Regions from separate parts of the Pseudomonas oplopanacis genome, predicted to be linked through region 1. Evidence: riboswitches for the same ligand, from Rfam matches in the RefSeq annotation. Region 1 holds a riboswitch; the other holds the start of a gene.
The links. A riboswitch is a leader RNA that binds a small molecule or an ion and turns the genes downstream of it on or off. The one in region 1 is predicted to bind cobalamin.
Positions count from the first base shown of each region.

Region 2: linked by a shared signal. The riboswitch ahead of cobO (cob(I)yrinic acid a,c-diamide adenosyltransferase) and the one ahead of ACWKV5_RS18155 (CbtB domain-containing protein) in region 1 are both predicted to bind cobalamin.

Region 1 is NZ_JBSKHV010000008.1:279,074-286,714, forward strand. It holds gene cobN (cobaltochelatase subunit CobN) at 1-2,672, opposite strand, end outside; gene cobW (cobalamin biosynthesis protein CobW) at 2,676-3,749, opposite strand; cobalamin riboswitch at 3,850-4,061, opposite strand; cobalamin riboswitch at 4,239-4,466, shown strand; gene ACWKV5_RS18155 (CbtB domain-containing protein) at 4,587-4,778, shown strand; gene ACWKV5_RS18160 (CbtA family protein) at 4,790-5,497, shown strand; gene ACWKV5_RS18165 (cobalamin biosynthesis protein) at 5,494-5,907, shown strand; gene cobM (precorrin-4 C(11)-methyltransferase) at 5,989-6,735, shown strand; gene nfuA (Fe-S biogenesis protein NfuA) at 6,906-7,490, opposite strand; gene ACWKV5_RS18180 (fatty acid cis/trans isomerase) at 7,615-7,641, opposite strand, start outside.
Region 2 is NZ_JBSKHV010000002.1:752,946-760,586, reverse strand. It holds gene ACWKV5_RS07900 (cobyric acid synthase) at 1-922, opposite strand, end outside; gene cobD (threonine-phosphate decarboxylase CobD) at 919-1,911, opposite strand; gene cbiB (adenosylcobinamide-phosphate synthase CbiB) at 1,904-2,812, opposite strand; gene bluB (5,6-dimethylbenzimidazole synthase) at 2,809-3,459, opposite strand; gene ACWKV5_RS07880 (cobyrinic acid a,c-diamide synthase CobB) at 3,456-4,838, opposite strand; gene cobO (cob(I)yrinic acid a,c-diamide adenosyltransferase) at 4,849-5,460, opposite strand; cobalamin riboswitch at 5,542-5,774, opposite strand; gene ACWKV5_RS07870 (hypothetical protein) at 5,930-6,514, shown strand; gene ACWKV5_RS07865 (PQQ-dependent sugar dehydrogenase) at 6,582-7,641, shown strand, end outside.

The DNA.
Region 1 (7,641 bases):
GACTGGAAGCCGATGCGCCACGCGGTGGTGGTGGGCAGGTTGCGCACGTCCACCGAATAGAAGTTGCGCCCGGTGGGCAGCACGTCCAGGCGACCGCGACTGGGTGCGCCGCTCGGGCCGGCGGGGACGAAGCGGCCGTTCAAGGCGTCGAGCAGGCCGCGCATTTCGGCGGGGCCGCAGGCGTCGAGGCGTGGGGCGACGACTTCGTGCAGGCTGTCGAGGATGGCATGCACTTCGGTCCAGCGCGCCCCCTGTGGGAGGGTGCCTTTGTGGCGAGGGGGTTCTGGTTCGTTCAACAAAGTGTGGGTGATGAGTTGAGCGGCAAACAATTCCAGGCGTTCACGGGTATCACCGGCGGTTCGCCAGACTTCGTCACTGACAGTTTGCAATTCCATCGGACGCGGACCGCTCCAGGGATCAGCAAGCGCGCAATCCAGCGGATCGAACCCCAACTCAAACGCCTTCGCCAACGCCCGCAGCAAACTCGATTGCGCGCCACGCCCATCGCCACGGGGAATCCGCAGCAACGCCAGCAAGGTGTCGATGCGCAATCGCCCTGTCGGTGATTCGCCAAAGATGTGCAGGCCATCGCGAATCTGCGATTCCTTCAAGTCGCACAAATACGTGTCCAGGCGCGGCAGCCAGATCGCCGCATCGGCATCGCTGTCGAGTTTTTCGTCCAGTTGCAGTTCGCGATCGATGTGCGTATCACGCACCAGTTGCAGGATGTCGCGCTGCAATTCCCGGGCGCGGCGCGGATCGAGCAGTTGCGCTTCGTAATACTCGTCGGCCAGCAGCTCAAGGTTGCGCAGCGGCCCGTAGGTCTCAGCACGGGTCAGCGGCGGCATCAGGTGGTCGATGATCACCGCTTGGGTGCGGCGCTTGGCCTGCGCGCCCTCGCCCGGATCGTTGACGATAAACGGATAGATGTTCGGTAGCGGCCCGAGCAGCGCATCCGGCCAGCAGCTTTCCGAAAGCCCTACGCCTTTGCCCGGCAGCCATTCAAGGTTGCCGTGTTTGCCGACGTGGATCACGCCGTGGGCGCCGTAGGTGTTGCGCAGCCAGAAGTAGAACGCCAGATAGCCGTGAGGCGGCACCAGGTCCGGGTCGTGATAGACCGCACTCGGGTCCACCTGATAACCGCGTGCCGGTTGAATGCCGACGAAGGTCAGGCCGAAGCGCAGACCGGCAATCATCATCCGTTCGCCACGGTACATCGGGTCGTTTTCGGGTGGGCCCCAGCGTTCCAGCACGGCCTGACGATTGGCCTCGGGCAAGGCGTCGAACATGCGCTGGTATTCGTCCAGCGCGAGGCTTTGATGACACGGACGCTGGTCGAGGGTGTCGAGGTCGTTGCTGACGCCGCCGAGCAATTGCTGAATCAACGCGGTGCCGCTGCCCGGTAACTCGGCCGGCAACGGATAACCTTCTTGATGCAGCGCACGCAGGATGTTCAACGCAGCGGCCGGCGTGTCGAGGCCGACACCATTACCGATCCGCCCATCACGGGTCGGGTAGTTGGCAAGAATCAGGGCGATGCGCTTTTCGCGGTTCGGCACCCGCGCCAGATCAATCCAGCGTCGCGCCAGCTCAGCGACGAAGTCCATGCGTTCCGGTTGCGGTCGATAACACACCACGTCCGACTGACTGCGCTCGCTGCGCCACGCCAGGTCCTTGAAGCTGATCGGGCGGCTGATGATCCGGCCGTCCAGCTCCGGCAACGCGATGTGCATGGCCAGGTCGCGCGGGCCGAGGCCCTGCTCGCTGGCGCGCCAGCCGGGTTCGTTGTCCTGGGCGCAAATCGCCTGGATCACCGGAATGTTGCGGCGAAACGGTCGCAAATGCGGCGCTTCGGGGCTGGACTGGGCGAAACCGGTGGTGTTCAGAATCACCCCCGCCTCGACTTCATCCAGCCAATCCTCGACCACCGTCAGGCAGCCGGGCTCTTTCAAACTGGCCACGGCAATCGGCAAAGGGTTTAACCCGGCCGCTTGCAAACGCTGGCAGAAAACATCAATGAAAGCGGTATTGGCCGCCTGCAAATGCGAGCGGTAAAACAGCACCGCTGCCACCGGTTGATCAGCTTGCCAGTCGGCTTGCCAATCGCTCAGTTCGGCGGGGCTTTTTTGTGGGTGGTAAATCGCTGTGCGCGGCAGGACTTGCGGCTCGGCCCAGGCGTAATCGCGGCCCAGCCAGCGAGTGGCAAGGCAACGGAAAAAGTCCAGGGCATTGCTCATGCCGCCCTGACGCAAAAACTGCCAGAGCCGATCACGGTCGCAGGCCTCGACGGTGCTGAGGTCGCTGAGTTCCGGGTCCGGACGATCATCGCCCGGCACCAGAATCAGCTGCACGCCACGCTCGGACAATTGCACCAGCCGCTCGACGCCATAACGCCAATAGGCGATACCGCCGTGCAGCGAGATCAGGATCACCTTGGCGTGGCGCAGCACTTCATCGACATACAAATCGACCGAGGCGTGATTCTGCACCTGCATCGGGTTGGCCAGGCGCACGCTCGGGTAGTCGTCGGGCAGTTGCTGCGCGGCTTCGGCGAGCAGCGCCAGGCTGGAATCACCACTGCACAGGATCACCAGCTCGGCGGGGGTTTGTCCAAGGTCGGCGATGTTGTCATCCGACACGAAACCGCCGGGCTGGGTCCTGAGCAGGTGCATGGCTTAAACGCTGAGCGCGGCGCGCAATTGCGCTTCGAGCTGCACGGCGTCCAGTTCCTGGCCGATCAACACCAGGCGCGTGGTGCGCGCTTCCTCGGCGCCCCACTGACGGTCGAAGTGCTTGTCAAAACGTGTGCCCACGCCCTGAATCAGCAAACGCATCGGCTTGTTCGGGATCGCGGCGAAACCTTTGACGCGCAGGATGCCGTGCTTGACCACCAGTTGCGTCAGGGCGTCCATGAGCAGGCTTTCGTCGGCTTGCGGCAGCTCGATGGAGATCGAGTCAAACGCGTCGTGGTCATGCTCATCGTGATGGCCGTCTTCACCTTCATGGTGATGATCGTGATGGCTGTGACGGCTGTCGATGTGTTCTTCGGAGCCAGCACCGAGGCCGATCAACACGTCCAGTGGCACGCGACCGCTGCTGGCTTCGATGACTTTCACCGCAGGCGGCAGTTCTTCGGCGACTTCAAGGCGCACGCGCGCCAGGTCTTCAGGGCTGATCAGGTCAGCCTTGTTGAGGATCACCAGGTCGGCGCTGGCCAGTTGGTCGGCAAACAGCTCGTGCAGCGGCGATTCGTGGTCCAGGTTCGGGTCGAGTTTGCGCTGGGCGTCGACTTGATCCGGGAACGCGGCGAAGGTGCCGGCGGCCACTGCCGGGCTGTCGACTACCGTGATCACTGCGTCAACGGTGCAGGCGCTGCGGATTTCCGGCCACTGGAAGGCCTGGACCAGCGGCTTTGGCAGGGCCAAGCCCGAAGTTTCGATGAGGATGTGATCGAGGTCGCCGCGACGGGCCACCAGTTCGCGCATCACCGGGAAGAATTCTTCCTGGACGGTGCAGCACAGGCAGCCGTTGGCCAGTTCGTAGACGCGACCGTTGGCTTCTTCTTCGGTGCAGCCGATGGAGCACTGCTTGAGGATTTCGCCGTCGATGCCCAGCTCGCCGAACTCGTTGACGATCACTGCGATGCGACGGCCTTGAGCGTTGTCGAGCATGTGCCGCAGCAAGGTGGTTTTGCCCGAGCCGAGGAAGCCGGTAACGATGGTGACGGGGAGTTTGGCCAGTGTTTTCATCGGATGCCCTTTGGCAAGGTGGCGGGCATACGGGACGACGACCGCTGCAACACACGCTGCGCGGAAGATTTCGCCACCGGATCACCCCGCCCGGTTGAAAGTCAGAATCTGTGTCGAGGCAGGTCTCCTGGCTGACGGCTGGCCAGTCGTTTGACTGGCGGTTTTTGCGCCTTCCCGCTCGCGCCATGGCTGGCGCATGCAGTGGCATGGCAGAAACTGAACCGTTCACAGTTGCGGGGGCAGCCGCGGCATTGACCGCGTTCCCTTCTTAGCTTCGGCAATCGCCGAAGAACCTCGAAAGCGCAAGGCTACGCATCGGGCTGGGGCGGGTCAATGTTCACATGACATTGGCGGCGCTCCCTTCGCGAGCAGGCTCGCTCCCACAGGTGACCGCGTTCCAATGTGGGAGCGAGCCTGCTCGCGATGAAGTCAACAAGGCTTCGAGTTGAGAACCCTTGCCAATTGACGCGAATCCCCCGGCCATGCTCTCCTACGCACTTTGTTACGGGTGCCCTTCACAGGGTGAAACGGGAAACCGGTGAATCATGTGCTTTACTCAAAGCCATGTCAGTCCGGTGCTGCCCCCGCAACGGTAAGCGAGCGAAGCATCAAATCCACTGTGCCAGCAGTTCGGCATGGGAAGGTGATGCTTGCAGGTCAAGGCGAAAGCCAGCGCCCCTCGTGAGCCCGGAGACCGGCCCGCAACACAAAGTGACCGTTACGATCACTGAACAACAAACCCGCGGTGGGCGGGCGCTGTTTGAACGTCTGCGTGCCCGACTCGCAGGGGTTTTCCATGCGCTCTATTCACCCGCTGACAGACCAGAGGGATGCGCCATGTCGATCATCAGCAGCACCGGCCACACAACCACCAGCACCACTTCTACCCTGACTCAACGCCTGACCGCCGCCATCTGCGCGTCGATCCTGGGCGCCAGCCTTGTGTATTTCGCCGGTTTCTCGCACATCGAAGCGGTGCACAACGCCGCGCACGATACCCGTCACAGCTCCGCGTTCCCGTGCCATTGAGAGCTGACGACATGATCAAGCGTATTGCGCAAACCGCAGGGTTCACCGGGCTGCTGGCCGCCCTGCTGCTGACCCTGCTGCAAAGCTTCTGGGTCGCACCGCTGATTCTTCAAGCGGAAACCTACGAAAAATCCGAGCCGGCGGTGGTTCAACCCCATGAACACGCCGATGGCGCCATGGCCGCACACACCCACGACGCCGAAGCCTGGGAGCCGCAAGACGGCTGGCAGCGCGTGCTGTCGACCACTGGCGGCAATCTGGTGGTGGCCGTTGGTTTCGCCCTGATGCTCGCCGGTCTCTACACCCTGCGTGCCCCCAACAGCACCGCTCAAGGTCTGCTGTGGGGTCTGGCCGGTTATGCGACGTTTGTCCTCGCACCCACCTTGGGCCTGCCGCCTGAACTGCCGGGCACCGCTGCGGCGGACCTGGCGCAACGGCAGATCTGGTGGATCGGCACCGCCGCCTCCACCGCCGTCGGTATTGCGCTGATCGTGTTCAGCCGTCATTGGCTGATGAAAGTGCTGGGCGTGGCGATTCTGGCCGTTCCACACGTGATTGGCGCACCACAACCGGAAGTGCATTCGATGCTCGCGCCGCAAGCCCTGGAAGCTCAATTCAAAATCGCTTCGCAGTTGACCAACGTGGCGTTCTGGCTGGCCTTGGGCCTGATCAGTGCCTGGTTGTTCCGCCGCAAAAGCGATGGCCAATACCACGCATGACCGATGCGAGCACAGCGCCGACGCTAGTGGTCGGCCTGGGCTGCCAGCGTGGCTGCCCCGCCAGCACGCTGCGGGCACTGTTTGATCAGGCACTGCAGGCTCATCAAATCGGGCTTCACCAAATAAAGGCACTCGCCAGCATTGACCTGAAGCGCGACGAACCTGGCCTGATCGAACTCGCAGAACAACTCGCACTGCCGTTGATGTTCTTCAACAGCGAACAATTGGCCGGATATCAAGCCAGACTCAGCCATCGTTCCGACATCGCGTTCGAGCGCACCGGCTGCTATGGCGTAGCGGAAAGTGCCGCCCTGGCACTCGCCGAACAGCTGGCTCAGGCGCCGGTAAAACTGCTGATCCCCCGACAAAAATATGCGCAAGCGACCCTGGCATTGGCCGGCGCTGCGTAAAATCCCCGATAATCGCGCATTCGATCATGAGCAATCTTCATCTGAAGCGTTGCCCAGCCTCTTTTTTCACAGGAAACGACGATGACCGTCTACTTCATTGGCGCAGGTCCCGGCGACCCGGAACTGATCACGGTCAAAGGCCAACGGCTGATTCGCAGCTGTCCGGTGATCATCTATGCCGGCTCCCTCGTGCCGGCAGCCGTGCTGGAAGGCCATCGCGCCGAACAGGTGGTCAACAGCGCCGAATTGCACCTGGAACAGATCATTGATCTGATCAAAACCGCCCACGCCAACGGCCAGGACGTGGCGCGAGTGCACTCCGGAGATCCGAGTCTGTATGGCGCGATTGGCGAGCAGATTCGCTACCTGCGTGAACTCGACATTGCGTTTGAAATCATTCCGGGTGTGACGGCGACGGCGGCGTGTGCAGCGCTTTTAGGGGCTGAGCTGACCTTGCCGGACATTTCACAGAGCGTGATTTTGACCCGCTACGCCGACAAGACCGCCATGCCTGCAGGCGAAGAATTGGGTAGCCTGGCGCAGCATGGGGCGACCATGGCGATTCATTTGGGTGTGAATCATCTGGAGAAAATCCTCGTTGAGCTGCTGCCGCATTACGGCGCGGACTGTCCGATTGCGGTGATCCACCGGGCGACATGGCCCGATCAGGATTGGGTGGTGGGGACACTTGAGGATATTGCCGGAAAGGTTGCGGCCAAGGGGTTTCGGCGCACGGCGTTGATTCTGGTGGGACGGGTGTTGGGGAGTGATCAATTCAGCGAGTCGTCGCTGTATCGCGCTGGGCATGCGCATCTCTATCGCCAATAGGGCCTCTTCGCGAGCAGGCTCGCTCCCACAGGGGGATGCGGGTGTGTTCAAAATCCGGGGACGCCACTGAACCAATGTGGGAGCGAGCCTGCTCGCGAAAGGGCCAGTGAGTTTCACCCATAAAAAAACGGCACTCACGGGTGCCGTTTTTTCATATCGCAGCGAACACCTTAGTAGTAGGCGTTTTCTTTCTGCGTGTGGTCAGTCACGTCACGAACACCCTTGAGTTCGGGAATACGCTCAAGCAACGTGCGCTCGATGCCTTCCTTCAGGGTCACGTCTGCCTGGCCGCAGCCCTGGCAACCGCCACCGAACTTCAGCACGGCGATGCCGTCTTCGACCACATCGATCAGGCTGACCTGACCGCCGTGGCTCGCCAGCCCCGGGTTGATCTCGGTTTGCAGGTAGTAATTGATGCGCTCGTTGACCGGGCTGTCGGCGTTGACCATCGGTACTTTGGCGTTTGGCGCCTTGATGGTCAGCTGACCGCCCATGCGGTCGGTGGCGTAGTCGACTACCGCGTCGTCCAGGAAGGCTTCGCTGAAGTGATCGATATAAGCGGTGAAGCTTTTGAGCCCCAACGCCGTGTCTTCAGGTTTTTCTTCGCCCGGCTTGCAGTAGGCAATGCAGGTTTCGGCGTACTGGGTGCCAGGCTGGGTGATAAAGACGCGGATGCCGATACCCGGGGTGTTCTGCTTGGAGAGCAGGTCAGCCAGGTAATCGTGGGCGGCGTCGGTAATGGTTATAGCGGTCATGGAAACTCCTCGCAGGCTTGGGCGCAGTTTACGCCAATCAACGCGCCGCACAAAGTCCTAGTATTTTTGTCGGGAAAGATTCCGACGATCCCCTGATCCCCTGTGGGAGCGAGATCGCGGTGAGTCAGAGGTTTTCGTAGCGATTCATGTC
Region 2 (7,641 bases), on a different contig from region 1:
CCCGCAGATACGCGAGGTCGCTGCGCACACTTTTCGAGCCGGGCAGGATGATCAGGTCGGCCGGCGGGATCGTCTGGCCGGGGCCGATGAATTGCAGATCGACTTGCGGATGCAAACGCAGTGGATCGAAATCGGTGTGGTTGCTGATGCGCGGCAGCACCGGCACCACGACCTTCAGCACCTGATCAGCCTTGTCGGTCTGGCGCTGATCGATGCCATCCTCAGCCTCCAGATGCAGATCCATCACATACGGCAGGACACCGATCACCGGTTTGCCGGTGCGTTCTTCGAGCCAGTCGAGACCGGGCTGCAGCAAGGCGATGTCGCCACGAAAACGATTGATAATGAAGCCTTTGACACGCGCCTGTTCGGTCGGCGACAGCAGCTCCAGCGTGCCCACCAGATGCGCGAACACCCCGCCGCGATTGATGTCGGCGATCAACACCACCGGGCAATCCACCGCTTCGGCAAAGCCCATGTTGGCGATATCGCCGGCCCGCAGATTGATCTCGGCCGGCGAGCCCGCGCCTTCGACCATCACCACCGGATACGCCGCGCTCAAGCGTTCGTGAGAAGCCAGCACCGCTTGCATGGCGATGGCTTTGTAGTCGTGATAGGCAACGGCATTCATGGTCGTGACCGCGCGCCCGTGAATGATCACTTGGGCGCCGGTGTCGCTGTTGGGTTTGAGCAGTACCGGGTTCATGTCGGTGTGCGGTTCAAGGTTGGCGGCTTGAGCTTGCACGGCTTGCGCACGACCGATCTCACCACCGTCCGCCGTCACCGCGCTGTTGAGCGCCATGTTCTGCGGCTTGAACGGCACGACGCTTACGCCCTGGCGCACCACCCAGCGACACAGCGCCGTCACCAGCGTGCTTTTGCCGGCATCGGACGTGGTGCCCTGCACCATTAACGTGGTCATCGGGTTTCCTTGGCGTACGCTTCAAAGGCTTGCGTCAGGCGAGTCCAGTCCGCTTCGTCAGCGGGCAGGCCAAAACGCAGGCTGCTGTTGTGCGCAAACAAACGCAGCAAAATGCCCTGACGGGCCATGAACTCATGCAACTGCTCGGCTTGATCGGTGATCAGCCACTGGAACAAGGCGCATCCGCCCTGCGGCTTGAACCCGAACTGCTCCAGCAGCCGCGCCAGACGTTCGCTGGCTTCTTCGCTGCGCTGGCGTTGGCGGGCGTGACCTTCGGTGTCCAGCAGACAAGCCCGGCCAATCACTCGGGTCGGCCCACTGACCGCCCACGGCCCCACTTGCTCAGCGAGCAGTTTGAGCAGCTTGCGTTCCGCCAGTACGAAGCCCAACCGGACGCCGGCCAGACCAAAAAATTTGCCGAACGAACGCAACACGATCAAGCCGACCAGATGGGTAAACGGCGCCACACTCAACTGCGGCGTGTTGTCCATGAACGCCTCGTCCACCACCAGCCAGCCACCGCGCGAGGCCAGGCGGGTGTGCCAGTCGAGCAGGCGACTCGGGGTCAGGCTCAGGCCGGTCGGGTTGTTCGGGTTGACCACCACCAGCACGTCGAGGCTGTCGATAAAGAAGTCGACTTCCTGCTCCAGCACTTCACGCACGATGTAGCCGCAGCGCCGCCAGGCTTCGGCGTGCTCGGCATAACACGGCGACAACACGCCGACCTTGCCGGCACGGCGCAATCGCGGCAGCAACTGGATAGCCATCTGCGAACCGGCCACCGGCAGCACTTGCGCCGCGCTGTAATAGTCGCAGGCCGCCTGCTCCAGGCCGTCGTCGGTTTCCGGCAAGCGTGCCCAGGCGCGCAGCGGGATGTCCGGGACCGGAAATGGCCAGGGCGCCAGGCCGCTGGACAGGTCGAGCCAATCACCTTCTGCGATGCCGTATTCGAGCGCCGCCTTGCGCAACCGGCCACCGTGCTCAAGCATAGAATTCAGCCCCCACGCAGAGAATCAGCAACCATAACCATACCCCGCGCTGGACCAATTGCCAGCCGCGATCAATGGAGTCGGCATCCGCCGGCACACCTTCGCCCAGTTGCGGACGTTGATGCAGTTCGCCGTGATAAATCGCCGCCCCGCCCAACTCGACGCCCAATGCACCGGCGCCCGCCGCCATCACCGGGCCGGCATTCGGGCTGTCCCAGGTCGGGCCTTGAGTACGCCAGCATTTCAACGCCAGCCGGGTTTTGCCCAGCAGCGCGTAGGTCAATGCCACCAGGCGGGCAGGAATGTAATTGAGGACATCGTCGATTTTCGCCGCGGCCCAGCCGAAGCGTTCGAAGCGCTCATTGCGATAACCCCACATCGCATCCAACGTGTTGCTCAATCGGTAGAGAACCACCCCAGGCGCACCGGCCACGGCAAACCAGAACAGCGCGGCGAACACGGCATCGCTGCCATTCTCCAGCACCGATTCGGTGGCCGCACGGGCGACTTCGGTCTCGTCCAGTTCGCTGGTCTGGCGGCTGACCAGATAACCGACACGCTTACGCGCTTCGTCCAGATCATCGCTACGCAGCGCCTTGGCCACCGGCTCGATGTGTTCGCCGAGGCTGCGCATGCCGAGGGCGCAATACAGCGCAAGAATCTCGACGACCCAACCGACATAAGGCGCCCAGGACAACGCTGTGGCGAGCAACGTCAGCGGCACGACCGCCATCACCCACGCGGTGACGCCATGGCTGCGCCAGCCGCGACCTTCCCCATTGAAACGTTGCTCGATGCGCTCGGCAAAACGACCGAACGCCACCAGCGGATGCCAGCGTTTGGGTTCACCCAGCAGCGCGTCCAGCGCCACTGCGGCGACACTCAATAACGCCACACTCATTGACTCACTCCCCAATAATTTTCGTACAGCAACTCACTGAGCGGACGCGCTTGCGCCCAGCCTTCGAGTACCAGCATCGGCGCCGGATAGAATTCCTTGACCGGCCCCAGACAAAGAACCGCCAACGGCTTGGCCCCGGCCGGCAATCCCAGCAGGTCCGCCAGCGCTTGCGGCTCGAACAGCGACACCCAGCCCATGCCCAGGCCTTCGGCGCGGGAGGCCAGCCACAGATTTTGAATCGCGCAGGACAACGAGGCCATGTCCATTTCCGGCAAGGTGCGACGGCCGAAGATGTGACGCTCGCGATCATCCATCAGCGCGGCGACCAGCACTTCGGCACAGTCACTGATGCCTTCGACCTTGAGCTTCATGAATTCGTCGGTGCGCTCGCCGAGGGCTTCGGCGGTGCGGATGCGTTCTTCTTCCACCAGCGACTGGATCTTGCCGCGCAGGACCCGGTCGCTGATGCGGATGAAACGCCAGGGCTGCATCAGACCGACGCTGGGCGCCTGGTGTGCGGCTTCGAGCAGGCGTCGCAACAACTCGGGCTCGACCGTGCCGCCGCTGAAGTGACGCATGTCACGGCGTTCGCCGATGGCGCGGTAGACCGCTGCGCGTTCGACCTGACTGAATGCGTTGTCAGTCATGGCCTCTTCGCGAGCAGGCTCGCTCCCACAGGGTTCAGGTGATCCATTGTAGGAGTGAGCCTGCTCGCGATGGCGATCTCAAGGTCAGGCGCAAACAATGCGGCTACCGCTGAAGGGTTTGACGGAAAATAAAAGTGCACATAAGAAGCCGTCATCCGCCCCTCACGATAAACCGCCTCCGCTCCCCGCCCACCATTCGGGCTCAGGCCACGCGCAATCGGTTCAAGCTCGGTGCTGGTCAGCGAATGGTGATACGTGTGCCCGCGCAACGAACCTTCCGGCAATTCCACCGCTTGCAACGCCAACGCGGCCAGACGCTTTTGCATCACCGCATCGCCCTTCAGCAAGCCCACCAGTTCGGCGCGAGTGCCGTCGACATCGGTCAGCGAGTCGAGCAAATACAACATGCCGCCACACTCGGCCAACAGCGGTTTACCGGCCGTATGATGCGCACGAATCGCGTCGAGCATCGTGGTGTTCTGCGACAGTGCAACATGGTGCAATTCCGGATAACCACCCGGCAGATACAAGCTGTCTGCCTCTGGTAATTGGCTGTCACGGATCGGCGAGAAAAACCGCAACTCGGCGCCCATGGCTCGCAGCAAATCCAGGCTCGCGCCGTAGGTGAACGCGAACGCTTCATCACGGGCCACGGCAATTCGCACGCCCGCGAGCAACGGCTCGGCAGGGATCACATCAGGGGCGGCAAATTCAACTGCTGGCGGCAGCGCGACTTCGCAACTGCTGGCCAACGCATCGGCCGCCGCATCAAGACGCAGATCGAGATCGTTCAGCTCACTGGCCTGCACCAGGCCCAGATGCCGGCTCGGCAATTCGATCCCGGTTTCCCGCGACAACGCGCCGTACCAACGCAAACCTTCGGTGAGGCTGCCTTCGAGCAGTTGCGCATGACGTAACGTGCCGACGCGGTTGGCCAATACGCCGGCAAACGGCAAGTCCGGCTGATACTTCGCCAGCCCCAACGCCAATGCACCAAAGGTCTGGGCCATGGCGGTGCCATCGATCACCGCGAGCACCGGCACACCAAAGTGCCGCGCCAGGTCAGCGCTGGAAGGCGTGCCGTCGAACAAGCCCATGACGCCTTCGATGAGGATCAAGTCGGCTTCAGCGGCGGCTTCCCACAACAGTCGACGACTTTCCTGCTCGCCGACCATCCACATGTCCAGTTGATACACCGGCGCACCGCTGGCGCGCTCGAGAATCATCGGGTCGAGAAAGTCCGGGCCGCATTTGAATACGCGCACCTTGCGCCCCTGATTGCGATGCAAACGGGCCAGCGCAGCAGTGACGGTGGTCTTGCCCTGACCGGAGGCCGGCGCGGCAATCAGTACCGCCGGGCAGTGACGACTGTTTTTCATAAAGTAGTATTCACAGCTCGACGCCTTTTTGCGCTTTGATCCCGGCCTGGAACGCGTGCTTGATCACGCCCATTTCGGTGACGGTGTCGGCGAGTTCGATCATTTCCGGCTTGGCGCCGCGACCGGTCACCACCACATGTTGCATCGGCGGACGTGCCTGCAAATCACTGAGCACCTGATCGAGGTCGAGGTAGCCGTGCTTGAGGGCTATGTTCAGCTCATCCAGCACCACCAGGCCAATCGACGGATCGTTGAGCAATTCGCGGGACACCGCCCAGGCGGCTTCGGCGGCGGCGATGTCACGCTGGCGGTCCTGGGTTTCCCAGGTGAATCCCTCTCCCATGACATGGAAACGCACTTGTTCCGGGAAGCGGCGGAAGAACAGTTCTTCGCCGGTGCTGTTGCGGCCCTTGATGAATTGCACCACACCGCACTGCATGCCGTGGCCCATGGAGCGGGCGAGCATGCCGAACGCCGAACTGCTTTTGCCTTTGCCGTTGCCGGTCAGCACCAGCAACAAGCCGCACTCGTTCGGGGAATTGGCAATGCGTTCGTCGATCACGGCTTTTTTGCGCTGCATGCGCGCCAAATGGCGTTCGTCACGATCTGGGGTATCGGTCATGGGGGAGCTCTCCGTTGAGGCTGGATAACGGCGGGCAGGCACAAGAATAGACGGCAAGAAGCCTGGCATCGCCCACCGTGATGCCGCTGGATGAATCAGGCCGGTCTCCGGGCTCATGAGCGGCTTTCACCTGACTGCGCGCCTTCCCATGTCGGCTTCGACACAGTGGCTCAAGGCGCAGTCTTCACTCATTTACCGTTGCGGGGGCAGCGCCGGGATCGTGACGTTTCGTCGCTTGACGATAGTCACTCACCGGCTTCCCTGTTTCACTCTGTCGGCCACGGCCACAGAGCACCTGAAACAAGCCGCGAAGGTTAGAGGGTTGGGGGTGGAGCGTCAAATGAAGACAAAGCTCCGGCGAGCGATATACTGCCGCCGATCCATTTACTGACGCCAATCTTGCGCCACACTGTCAGCAGTGATATCAAAGAGCCACAAACCCAACAACACAATTACAAGGGTGAGCAACATGCAAGGCATGATTATCAGCAATCCGAAGCTGGAATTCCTGCGACCGGTGCTGGAACGCTGGTTTGACTGTATCGACCGCTACAACTCGGTTCGCGGCGATAACGAAGCGCCTTACTGGCATGACGAAAAGGCCAACCTTGGCCTGCTCAATGCCGCTGCGTGGATGGCGGAAATGGTCACGCTGCAAAACACCACGACGCGTAAACAGAACGAAGAAGGCGAGCGCAATGCCCGCGCCGACCTGTTTATCGCCACCGCCGAAGAGCGCGCCTACTTTCAGGCCACTCAACGCTGGCCCAAGGTCAACAGCCTGAATCTGACCCAGGCACTGCAGGACATCACCAGCGATGCCAAACGCATCAGCTACGCCAGCGACCTGAAACTCGGCTGCCTGTTCGTGGCTCCGCAAAAAGCCCAGCAGAGCGCGACCCCCGAAGAACTTCAGGACATGGTCGACGACCTGCAAAAGGAACACTGCTGCGCTGTGGCCTGGTATTTCCCTTACGCCTACCGCAAGTTGCGCAACGAAGCCGGAAACTATCACCCCGGTATCGCGGTGCTGCTCAAGGAAGCTCGCGGCTGACCATTGAACCATCGCTGCGTTTATCTTCTCTATGAATTAAGACACTGCATTCATAGGGAAGACCAGCATGCGCAAGCCCCCGCTCGTTCTCGTCATCGTGCTCGCCGGAGGGCTCGCCGCCTGTGGTGAAACCTCCAGCCTGCAAGTCTCCGACGGCACCGGCCCGTCACCCAAGCTGCCCGAACCGAATAAAACCCTGATCCCGACGGTGAACATCGCCCCGGCGATCGGCTGGCCGGCCGGCGCGAAACCCACCGCTGCCGCCGGCACTCAAGTGGCGGCCTTCGCTGAAAGCCTCGATCACCCGCGCTGGCTCTACGTGCTGCCTAACGGTGATGTGCTGGTGGCCGAAACCAACGCGCCGCCCAAACCCGATGACGGCAAAGGCATTCGTGGCTGGGTCATGAAGAAAACCATGGGCCGCGCCGGCGCCACCGTCCCCAGTGCGAATCGCATCACGCTGCTGCGAGACAAGGACCACGACGGCATCGCCGAAACTCGTACAGTGTTCCTGGAAAACCTCAATTCGCCGTTTGGCATGACGCTGGTCGGCAATGACCTGTACGTGGCCGACACCGACCGCTTGTTGCGTTTCCACTATGAAAACGGTGACACCGCGATCAAGTCGCCGCCGATCAAGGTGGTCGATCTGCCGGGAGGCACGCTGAATCATCACTGGACCAAAAACGTCATCGCCAGCAAGGACGGCAGCAAGCTGTACGTCACCGTGGGCTCGAACAGCAACGTCGGCGAAAACGGCCTCGACAAGGAAGAAGGCCGCGCGGCGATCTGGGAAGTGGACCGTGCCACCGGCAATCACCGGATATTTGCCTCAGGGATTCGCAACCCCAACGGTTTGGCCTGGGAGCCTCGTAGCGGCGCACTGTGGACGGCAGTCAACGAGCGCGACGAGATTGGCAGCGACCTGGTGCCGGACTACATCACTTCGGTCAAGGATGGCGCGTTCTACGGCTGGCCCTTCAGCTACTACGGCCAACATGTCGACATTCGCGTCGAGCCGCAAAACCCGGACCTGGTGGCCAAGGCCATCGCGCCGGACTACGCGGTCGGCCCGCACACCGCGTCGTTGGGCCTGACGTTCGCAGAAGGCAACACCTTGCCCGCGC